DNA from 2 places in the Ruegeria marisflavi genome. Region 2 is predicted to be linked to the other one. Evidence: riboswitches for the same ligand, from Rfam matches in the RefSeq annotation. Region 2 holds a riboswitch; the other holds the start of a gene.

Region 1 (4,985 bases), on a different contig from region 2:
ATGTTCGGCGATCACCACCATGCGCGAGCGGCGCTCCTCGCCCGGGTGCCAGGGACGGTCATACTGGTGACGCACCCGTGCACCCACCGCTTGCACCAGCAGGCGCATCGGCTTGCCCGCAACCGCGGCATAGCCCTTGACCCGCAGGATGTTCAGCTCGTTGGCCAGCCGCTCGATCCGCGCGACCAGTTCGGCCGGGTCGGACTGTTCGGGCAGTTCCACCACGATGCTTTCGAAATCGTCATGTTCGTGGTCGTCATGGCCGTCGTGATGGCTGGGACGGGCATCCATGTCATCCTCAGCGGCAGCGCCAAGGCCCAGGATAACGCGCACATCAACGGCGCCCTCGGCCACTTCGACCACCGGCAGCGGGCGTGGCGCCTCGGCGGCGATCACCTCGCGCGCACGGGCCACGCCCTCGGGGCCGGCCAGATCGGGCTTGGTCAGCAGGATGATGTCGGCGCAGCTGATCTGATCCTCGAACACCTCGGACAGGGGCGTTTCATGGTCGATCGAGTCATCCGCCAGACGCTGGGCATCCACCGCCGCCACATTGGGCGCGAACCGGCCCGCCGCCACCGCCTCGGCATCGGCCAGCGCGATCACGCCGTCCACGGTGATCTTGGACCGGATATCGGGCCAGTCGAACGCCTTCAAGAGCGGCTTCGGCAGCGCCAGGCCCGAGGTTTCGATCAGGATGTGATCGGGGCGCGGCTCCAGCGCCATCAGCGCCTCGATGGTGGGGATGAAATCATCGGCCACGGTGCAGCAGATGCAGCCATTGGCCAGTTCCATGATGTTTTCCGCGGGGCATTCGGGGATGGCGCAGCTTTTCAGGATCTCGCCATCAACGCCAACATCGCCAAATTCGTTGACCACCACGGCCAGCCGCTTGCCCTGCGGGTTCTGCATCAGGTGGCGGATCAGCGTGGTCTTGCCCGAGCCGAGAAAGCCGGTGATCACGGTAACGGGAAGTTTTTCAAGGGTGCTCATGGCTCAGGCTCCGATCGGGGGGATGCGCGCGGCGCAGTTCTTGCGAAAGTGGACGGGGCGCTCGCGCCAGGGGACGAGCCCGTCAGCGGTTGCGTGATACTTGGTGACGCCTTCGACGATGGTGGCCACGTCATCGGCCTCGTTGAGGTTTTCGTAGACAAAGGTCCAGCGCGCCGGACCGCCGCGCAGCACGATGGAGCAGCCCTGATCGCAATTGGACAGACATTCGACCGGTTTTAGGATGACCCCTTCGGGCAACTCGGCCGCGCTCAGCGCGCGGTGCAACAGGGCGCCGGGGCGCTGGGCATCGTCCTCGACCGGCAATCCACGGCGGCAGGTCGTACAGACCAGCAGTTCGACTGGTGCAGCTTCGGTCACGTCTCTCATCCCCCCTCGTCAGGTGCGGGGGACGGGGTTTGCGCGGGCCACGCTCTCGGACATGGACCCGACACCGGAACACCCCGTCCGGTCTTGTCTTCGGGCGTTGGCAGGTCTCCCGGCTTGCGGATGTCAGGGTCTTGCCCTGTCGGGCGTCCCGCCTTCCCGGCCTTTCGGCCAGTGGCTTGGGCACCCTCTCCGGTCACGGTCGCGGGGGCGGCTGCGCTTGACGCCCGGCCTCTTGGCCGGTCCGCTGGCACATTCCCTTTTCATCCGGTTTCCCGGACACCAACAGCAGGCACATGCGGCAAGCGCGGGGGACTTGTCAAGCGCGCCGGACCGGGGGACACTGGGCTTTGCAGAAAAGCGACCGCTGGGGATCACCCAGCGGCATCCGCCCCGGCCCGCGTCCGCAGCCACGATAGAAAGAGCTGCGCCCGAGCCGGGGATGCGGCCGCCCGGGGCGGCCGGATCAGGTAATGCGACTGGGAAAAAGGAATCGGTTCGCCCGCCAGGCGCAACGGTATGCCCTGCGCGATGGCATTGCGGGCAAAGCGGGTCAGGATGGTGGCATAGCCCGCCCCTGCCAGCACCAACTGGATGGCCGAGACCGTGGTATCCACCGAAAACAGCGCCGCACGCTCCGCCGGTGGCAGCCCCTGTGCCTCGAACCAGCGCGCCCAGTTGTCTTCGTACCCAAGGATGTGGATCTGCGGCGCGGCGCGCAGCGCCTCGGGCGACAGGTGCGGCCCGTCGGCGCGGCCGATCGGCACGATGGTCTCGTCGCACAACTTTTCGGCCAGCAGTCCGGGCCAGTCGCCGTGACCCAGGCGGATGTCCAGATCGACATCCTCGTTTTCGGGTCCGTCGCCCCAGATGTTCGACACCAGCCGCACCGGGATATCCGGATAGGCCGCCGCAAACGCGGGCAGTTCCGTGGCAATCCAGTAGGTCGCGGTTGAGATCGGCGCGCGAATTCGCAGGGTCTGACGGGTCGCAGGCCCGAACAGGCTGTTGGTGGACAGGGCGATATCGGCCAGCGCCCGGCGTACGGTCAGCGCATAGGATTGCCCCAGCTCGGTCAGCCCCAGCCGCCGGGCCGCGCGCGAGAACAGTCGCTCGCCCAGTTCGGCCTCGAGCGAGCGGATATGCAGCGACACTGCGGTCTGGGTCAGCCCAAGCTCTCGCGCGGCTTCGGTGAAATTGAGATGCCGGGCGGCGGCCTCGAATGTCCGCAGCCAGGTCGGATTAGGCAGCCTGTCCAAATAGGTTCCTCCACTGTCCCTTCGCGCGCCGCCCAGAAAATTTCAAATTTTCTGGACCAAAATTCTGTTCAGAATTTTGTCAGTTTCCGAGGTCAGGTCAATTATCACAAAAATATTTTTGGTATTTTTCCCGTTATTATTCGTTTCTGTTGGTGCCTCTCTCAGCAGATACTGCGCCCGAAACAAATCATCCGGGGTGTTTCCCCGCTGGGAGGACAATATGAAAGTAGGGTTCATCGGACTGGGCAATGTGGGTGGCAAGCTCTCGGGCTCGCTCCTGCGCAATGGCGTCGATCTGACGGTGCATGATCTAAATTCCGATCTCGTCGAGGGGTTCGTGTCCCGTGGCGCCCAGGCCGCCCAAGGTCCGGCGCAGATGATGCGCGATTGCGACGTGGTGATCACCTGCCTGCCGTCGCCCGCCGCCAGTGCTGCGGTGATGCAAGAGATGCTGCCCGAGGTGAAGGACGGCAAGATCTGGCTCGAGATGTCGACCACCGACGAGGCCGAGGTGAAGCGTCTCGGTGCGCAGGTGATCGAACGGGGCGGCGCCGCCGTCGACTGCCCGGTTTCGGGGGGGTGCCACCGGGCCGATACCGGCAATATCTCGATCTTTGCGGGCTGCGACCGCGCCACCTTTGAACGCATCCTGCCCTTCCTCACCATCATGGGCCGCCGCATCCTGCACACCGGCCCGCTTGGCTCTGCCTCGGTGCTCAAGGTGATGACCAATTACCTCGCGACCGCCAACCTGCTGACCTGCTGCGAGGCGCTTGTGACGATGAAGGCCGCAGGAATGGACATGAACACCACCTATGAGGCGATCAAGATCAGTTCCGGCACCTCCTTCGTGCATGAAACCGAAAGCCAGGTGATCCTGAACGGCAGCCGCGACATCAACTTCACCATGGATCTGGTGAAAAAGGATATCGGCCTGTTCCAGACCATCGCCGACCGCGCTGGCGTGCCGCTGGAAATCTCACCGCTGATGATCGAGATCTTCAACGACGGCATCCGCCGCTATGGCGAGCGGGCGCAGTCCGACGATATCATCCGCCGCCTCGAAGAGGCGACCGGCCTGTCGATCCTGGCCCCCGGCTTCCCGGCCGAGATGGTCGATGACGAACCGGAGGAACCCGGTTACGAGGTCGTGCCGCAAGGAGCCGAATTGCGCGCTGCCGAATGACGGCGGCACCCGGACAAGGCCGCGCCGCCCGCATGTTGATCGGGCGGCGCGACCGATGGCACGTCATTGATTGACGGATCAATATAAAAAACCTAGCCTTTCCCCAGACGTCGGTCGCGGGGCAAGGGAGGGTGCATGCCGAAAACTGGAATGGAGCCGATCCGGCGCGACGCCATCGTCAAGGCGACGATCGCCGAGCTAGGCGTCCAGAAAAGCCTCGACGTGACAGTCAGTCAGATCGCCAAGCGGGCGGGGATATCCAGCGCGCTGGCGCATCACTATTTCGGCGGCAAGGACCAGATCTTTCTGGCCGCCATGCGCCATATCCTGACAGAGTTTGGCGATGAGGCCCGCAGCGAACTGCAAAACAGCCCGACCGAACGGCGGCCGCATGCCATTGTGCGCGCCTGTTTCGCGCATTCCTGCTTTACCCCGGATGTGATTGCCGCCTGGATGACCTTTTATGTGCTGGCCCAGACCAACACGGACGCTCTGCGGCTGTGGCGGATCTATCAGGCGCGGCTCTATTCGAACCTTGTCCATGCCTTGCGGCCGGTCGTTTGCAACCCGCTGGAGGTCGCCCGCGACATGCGCGCCTTGATCGACGGGCTCTATATTCATGCTGCTCTGGATGCGCCCGACGCGCCCGAGATCGCTTGTGACCACGCCTTGCGCGTGCTCGACACCCTGTTAGAGGCCGGTAAATGACCCAACCCAATATCCTGATCCTGATGGTGGATCAGCTGAACGGCACGCTCTTTCCCGACGGTCCCGCCGACTGGCTGCACGCACCCAACCTCAAACGGCTGGCGGCACGCTCGACCCGGTTTGCCAATGCCTATACCGCCAGCCCGCTTTGCGCGCCGGGGCGGGCCAGCTTCATGTCGGGGCAGTTGCCCTCGCGCACCGGGGTCTATGACAACGCCGCCGAGTTCCGCAGCGATATTCCGACCTATGCCCATCACCTGCGCCGCGCGGGCTATTACACCTGCCTGTCGGGCAAGATGCATTTTGTCGGCCCAGACCAGCTGCACGGGTTCGAGGAGCGGCTGACCACCGATATTTACCCGGCCGATTTCGGCTGGACCCCGGATTACCGCAAACCGGGCGAGCGCATCGACTGGTGGTATCACAACATGGGCTCGGTCACCGGCGCGGGCGTG
Region 2 (4,985 bases):
AGGTGGCGAAATGCTGGTAATACTCGCGCGGCACCCCGGTGGCGCTGTTGATCACAACTGCAACCCGGGGCGTACCCGCCGGGAGATAGAGCCGCGCCGAAAGCTGCGCCGATCCGGATGGAAAATGAAAATCTTCGACCCCGACAGATGTCTGCATATCCAGCATTTAGACCTCCAGATTTCCTAGACCGATTGGTCTATTTCCCATGTCTGGACCAATCGGTCTAGAGCTGTCAATATCCCCGTCAAATGACCCAACGTCCGCTTCCGACCAAAGATCGCCTGATCCGCACCGCCGCCCAGCTGTTCCAGCGCCGGGGGTATCACGGTGTTGGATTGTCCGAGCTGCTGACCGAGGCCGAGGCGCCCAAGGGCTCGCTCTATCACCACTTTCCGAACGGCAAGTCCGACCTGGCGCTGGCGTCGGCGACCTGGGCCTCGGATCAAATGCTGCGGCTGATCGCGGCCTCGTTCGAACCGGCCGAGAGCTTTCATGCCGGGATGCAGGTGTTGTGTGGCAAGGTTGCAAAACTGTTCGACAAATCGGGTCAGTGGGATGGCTGCCCGATCTCGTCGACCCTGTTCGAAGGCCCGGATAATGCCGCGTTTCGCGCCCATGCCCGCCACCTGTTCGAAGGCTGGATTACCGAGGGCGCGCATCACGCCAGACGCTTTGGTCTGGGTGATCCGCAAAAGACCGCCGAGACCATGTTCATCCTGCTGCAAGGTGGCTGGATGCTGGCCCGCGCCCGGCAATCCTCGGACGTGCTGCGCCGTTTGCCCGAGATGCTGCCGCGCGCGGATTAGAGACGGTTGGTGCTGAACGTGTCGCAGCTGGCGACCCGGCCACTATCAAAGCCGCGTTCGAACCAGGATGCCCGCTGTGCCGAGGTGCCGTGGGTGAATGTATGCGGTTGCGGGACCCGGCCCGCCTGCCGTTGCAGCCGGTCGTCGCCGATCATCCGGGCAGCGTTCAGCGCTTCCTCCAGATCGCCACGTTCCATCAGACCCTGAACCGAGCGCGCCCAGACCCCCGACAGGCAATCGGCCTGCAATTCCAGCCGCACGGTCAGTGCGTTGGCCTCGACCTGCGAGGATTGCCGCCGGGCCTGATCCACCTGGCCCAGAATACCCAGCTGGTTCTGCACGTGATGGGCCACTTCGTGGGCGATCACATAGGCGGCGGCAAAATCGCCGCCCGCCTGGAGACGCCGGGCCAGGGTGGTAAAGAAATCGGTGTCGAGATAAGCCTTTTGGTCGGCGGGGCAGTAGAATGGCCCGGTCGCGCCCGAGGCGCCGCCACAGGGGCTGGACGTCACTTGGGAGAACAGCACCAGCGTCGGCGGGATGTAGTCGCGGCCCAACTGATCGCGGAACACGGTGCCCCAGACATCCTCGGTCGTGGCCAATACGCGCGAGACGAATTCGCCCGCCTGCCGCTCTTCGGCGGTCAGTTCCTTGGGTGCGCTCTGGCTCGGGCCCGGCTGTTCGGTGAGAAACGGGGTGACGTCGATGCCGGTAAAGGCGCCGATCACCAAAAGCAGCAGGACCCCGCCGATACCCAGCCCGCGCCCGCCGATGGCCATGCCGCCGCGGCCGCGCTGCGCGCGGCGATCCTCGACATTCCTGCTGCCGCGCACGCCTCTTAGCCGCATGACGATCACCCCTTGAAGCCTGACTATCCGATACGGGTATCCGCAACCGGTCGCAGGGGGAAAAATCCTGGACCGGATACCGTAGCTTGACACCTGCACCGTACAAACGCTACCGCTGGCGTGATGGTTCCCGGGCCGTAATCGACTCGGGATGAAAAGGGAACACGGTGCGGTCATCTGGCAACAGAGGGCCAATACCGGGACTGCCCCCGCAACTGTAGGCGGAGAGCGAAGCCGAAATGCCACTGGCCGCAAGGCCGGGAAGGTCGGCAAAGCTGCGACCCGCGAGTCAGGAGACCTGCCATCAGCATTGTTACTCGAACCCGGGCGGGGTGTCCGGGAGGGACAGAAGCGCCTTTGTCGGCCGTCTCTCCATCACCCCTCCCCCTTGCGCGGAGGGCGCTGATGATCTGGACGACCGAGACCCACCAATTTTCTGTTACCCTGTGCCGACGCACGGGCAAGCCGTGTCCGGCCTTGTCGGCGCTGGTTTTGAACTTGGCCCGGGCCATGCAAAAGGCGGAACCCGTCACCGGGCAGGATTTCGAGATCGAAGGCGAATGCGCGCTGGCCGCCTGTGGCGACGGGTGTCAGGCGCTCTATTCCGCCTCGCACAGCCGTATCCGCATCTTTTGCGGCACCGGTGAGATGGCTGATTTCGGCTGGTTCGACCGGCTGGCAGATGCGCTGATGGCGCCGGGCGGGCAGATCATCGTCAAGGACAACAGGCCGCTTCCCTGTGCCATGGCAGAGGCCCGGCGGATCGCGCCATCCCAGGCCAGAACCGGCGCTGCCACAGAAGCGGAGCGCCGCGTCTTTAGCTGACAGTGCGACCGGCTTTGGCCCAGGCCATCTGTTCGTCGGTTTCGACAGCGCAGGCACGGACGGCGCGCAGGTGTTTCAGCGCGGCGTCCGGGTTTTCTCCGGTCTCGATCATCAGCCGCAAGGCAGCCATGCCCGAGCGCCCGCAACCGCCCATGCAATGGATCATGACACGCCCGCCGCCGCGCAGCGCGTGGCGGGCCGAGGCGCTGGCCGTGGCCCATTTCGCCTCGATCTCGCGGCTGGGGGTTCCAAAATCTTGGACCGGCAAGTGAACCCATCGGCTGGCGCGGCTCTGGATATCGGCGCCGAAGTTGTGCGCGCCGTGTTGCATCATCTCGATCTCGGTGGTCATCGAGATGACCAGCCCCGGTGCCCAGGATGCGATCAGATCCAGATCGCCCGCATAATCGCCGGACCGGCCGGGCAACTGGCAGATCGCCAACGTGCCGCCGCCGACTTGCAGCGCATAAAGCACCAGCTGCGCCATCTGCGGTCCTCCCTCCCGAACATACCGCGCCATGGGGCATGCCCAGTGCGCCCCGGCGGTAGAATGCCCTTGGACATGGCCGCATCGCAAGCCCGGATACCCTGGCGCGGGAAAACAGCCGCAGGGTGTGTCACCGGTTGTCGATGTGCACCTCGATCTGACCTGGGCTCATCCCCTGCACGCCCAACAGATGCGCGATCGGGATCCCGTTGATCAGGACAAGGGTTCCACCGTCGTCCTCAAGCTTTTGCAGGCTGACCGGCGAGGTCCCGTCCGGCGCCGGGCGCAACAGGTCGACGTTACCTTGTACAGTCAGCGCATCCTGTCCGGCGATGAAATCTGTGATCGTGATCAGATCATAGCCATCCACAACGTCGTTATAGGTCTCGATCACCACTTGGTCGGCGCCATCGCCAGTGGTGACATGATCGCCCTGATCCACCACCAGAATGTCCTGGCCAACGCCGCCCCTGACGGTATCCGCCGTGCCTTGATCGCTGGCATCATCCACGGAAATGATGAAATCGTCGCCCTGCTGGCCATTGATCAGGTTGCGACCAAAATTGTCAGAAATCGCATCGTCGCCCGTGCCGCCCGCGATCGTGTCATTGCCCTGTTCCAGATCGTCGCCGCGCACCGGCGCGTTGCCGACGGAAATGGCATCCTCGGGATCGGGAAAGCTCTGTTCATCATCGTCCCGGTGGATCACGCGCGTGTCGGTACCATAGACATCGTCGCCCGATCCCAGATTGACGTTATCCGCGCCGGTCCCGGACAGAACCATGTCGTCGCCATCGCCGGTCTCGATCCTGTTGTCGCCCTGAAGCAGCACCACCACATCGTCGCCCGCGCGGGTGTCCAGGTTCTGGGTGCCAGAGACGAAGTCGATATCTCCAAGGATCGCCTCGGCCTCGGCCTGGGTTATCTCGCCTTCTGCTACCAGATCGGTGAGGCCCTCGGCGATGCCGGGGCGGAAACCCTGGTCAAAGACCAGGTTGTCGTCGTCGGAGGTGATGCGGGGACCGGCGGCGACGGCTGCATCAACGTCATCGCCATCGTTCAGCAACAGCGCGGTCAGGCCGACACCGAGCCCAACCAGCGCAAGGATTCCCAGCATAATCAGATACCTCTACAAGATAACCCTGTTACCGCGAGTCGTAGAACCGCCCACAGAGTCGGTCAATGGGAACAAGAGGGGCATTGATGCCCGGATGGGTCCGATCAATGCACGCAAGGGAAACAATCACGCAAGCGGTGGACCTTCGCCGCGCCGCCCGGTACCGTCTGCGCACATAGAATCCAGTCCCGATGAAAGCTGCCAATGTCCGACGCGTCTCCGACCCCCTATCAGGTGCTGGCCCGCAAGTACCGGCCCGAGACCTTTGCCGATCTGGTGGGGCAGGACGCGATGGTGCGGACGCTGAAAAACGCCTTTGCCGCCGACCGGATCGCGCAGGCCTTTATCATGACCGGCATCCGGGGCACCGGCAAGACGACCACCGCGCGGATCATCGCCAAGGGAATGAACTGTATCGGCCCGGATGGGAATGGCGGCCCCACCACCGAGCCTTGCGGCAAATGTGAGCATTGCGTCGCCATCATGGAAGGCCGCCATGTCGACGTGATGGAGATGGACGCCGCCAGCCGCACCGGCGTGAACGACATTCGCGAGATCATCGACAGTGTCCGCTATCGCGCCGCCAGCGCGCGCTACAAGATCTATATCATCGACGAGGTTCACATGCTGTCGACGAGCGCGTTCAACGCGCTCTTGAAGACGCTGGAGGAACCGCCGGCGCATGTGAAGTTCATCTTTGCCACCACCGAGATCCGCAAGGTGCCGGTGACGGTGCTGAGTCGTTGTCAGCGGTTTGACCTGCGCCGGATCGAACCCGAGGACATGATCGCGCTGATGCGCCGGATCGCAGATGCCGAAGGCGCGCAGATTGCCGAGGATGCGCTGGCGCTGATCGTGCGCGCGGCGGAAGGGTCGGCGCGGGATGCGACCTCTCTCCTTG

What was found. Region 2 has a riboswitch for cobalamin ahead of OEZ49_RS06370 (hypothetical protein). Riboswitches for the same ligand answer to the same signal wherever they lie in the genome.
Region 1: another riboswitch for cobalamin. It lies ahead of OEZ49_RS14725 (DUF1636 domain-containing protein); the one in region 2 lies ahead of OEZ49_RS06370 (hypothetical protein).

What each region holds. Positions count from the first base shown of each region.
Region 1 is NZ_JAOVQN010000015.1:30,576-35,560, reverse strand. Features, by position in the region: gene cobW (cobalamin biosynthesis protein CobW) at 1-993, opposite strand, end outside; gene OEZ49_RS14725 (DUF1636 domain-containing protein) at 997-1,380, opposite strand; cobalamin riboswitch at 1,463-1,679, opposite strand; gene OEZ49_RS14720 (LysR substrate-binding domain-containing protein) at 1,752-2,636, opposite strand; gene OEZ49_RS14715 (NAD(P)-dependent oxidoreductase) at 2,857-3,822, shown strand; gene betI (choline-binding transcriptional repressor BetI) at 3,958-4,530, shown strand; gene betC (choline-sulfatase) at 4,527-4,985, shown strand, end outside.
Region 2 is NZ_JAOVQN010000004.1:206,781-211,765, forward strand. Features, by position in the region: gene OEZ49_RS06355 (alpha/beta hydrolase family protein) at 1-166, opposite strand, end outside; gene OEZ49_RS06360 (TetR/AcrR family transcriptional regulator) at 250-807, shown strand; gene ypfJ (KPN_02809 family neutral zinc metallopeptidase) at 804-1,655, opposite strand; cobalamin riboswitch at 1,763-1,975, shown strand; gene OEZ49_RS06370 (hypothetical protein) at 2,061-2,480, shown strand; gene OEZ49_RS06375 (protein-tyrosine phosphatase family protein) at 2,473-2,967, opposite strand; gene OEZ49_RS06380 (calcium-binding protein) at 3,098-4,084, opposite strand; gene OEZ49_RS06385 (DNA polymerase III subunit gamma/tau) at 4,289-4,985, shown strand, end outside.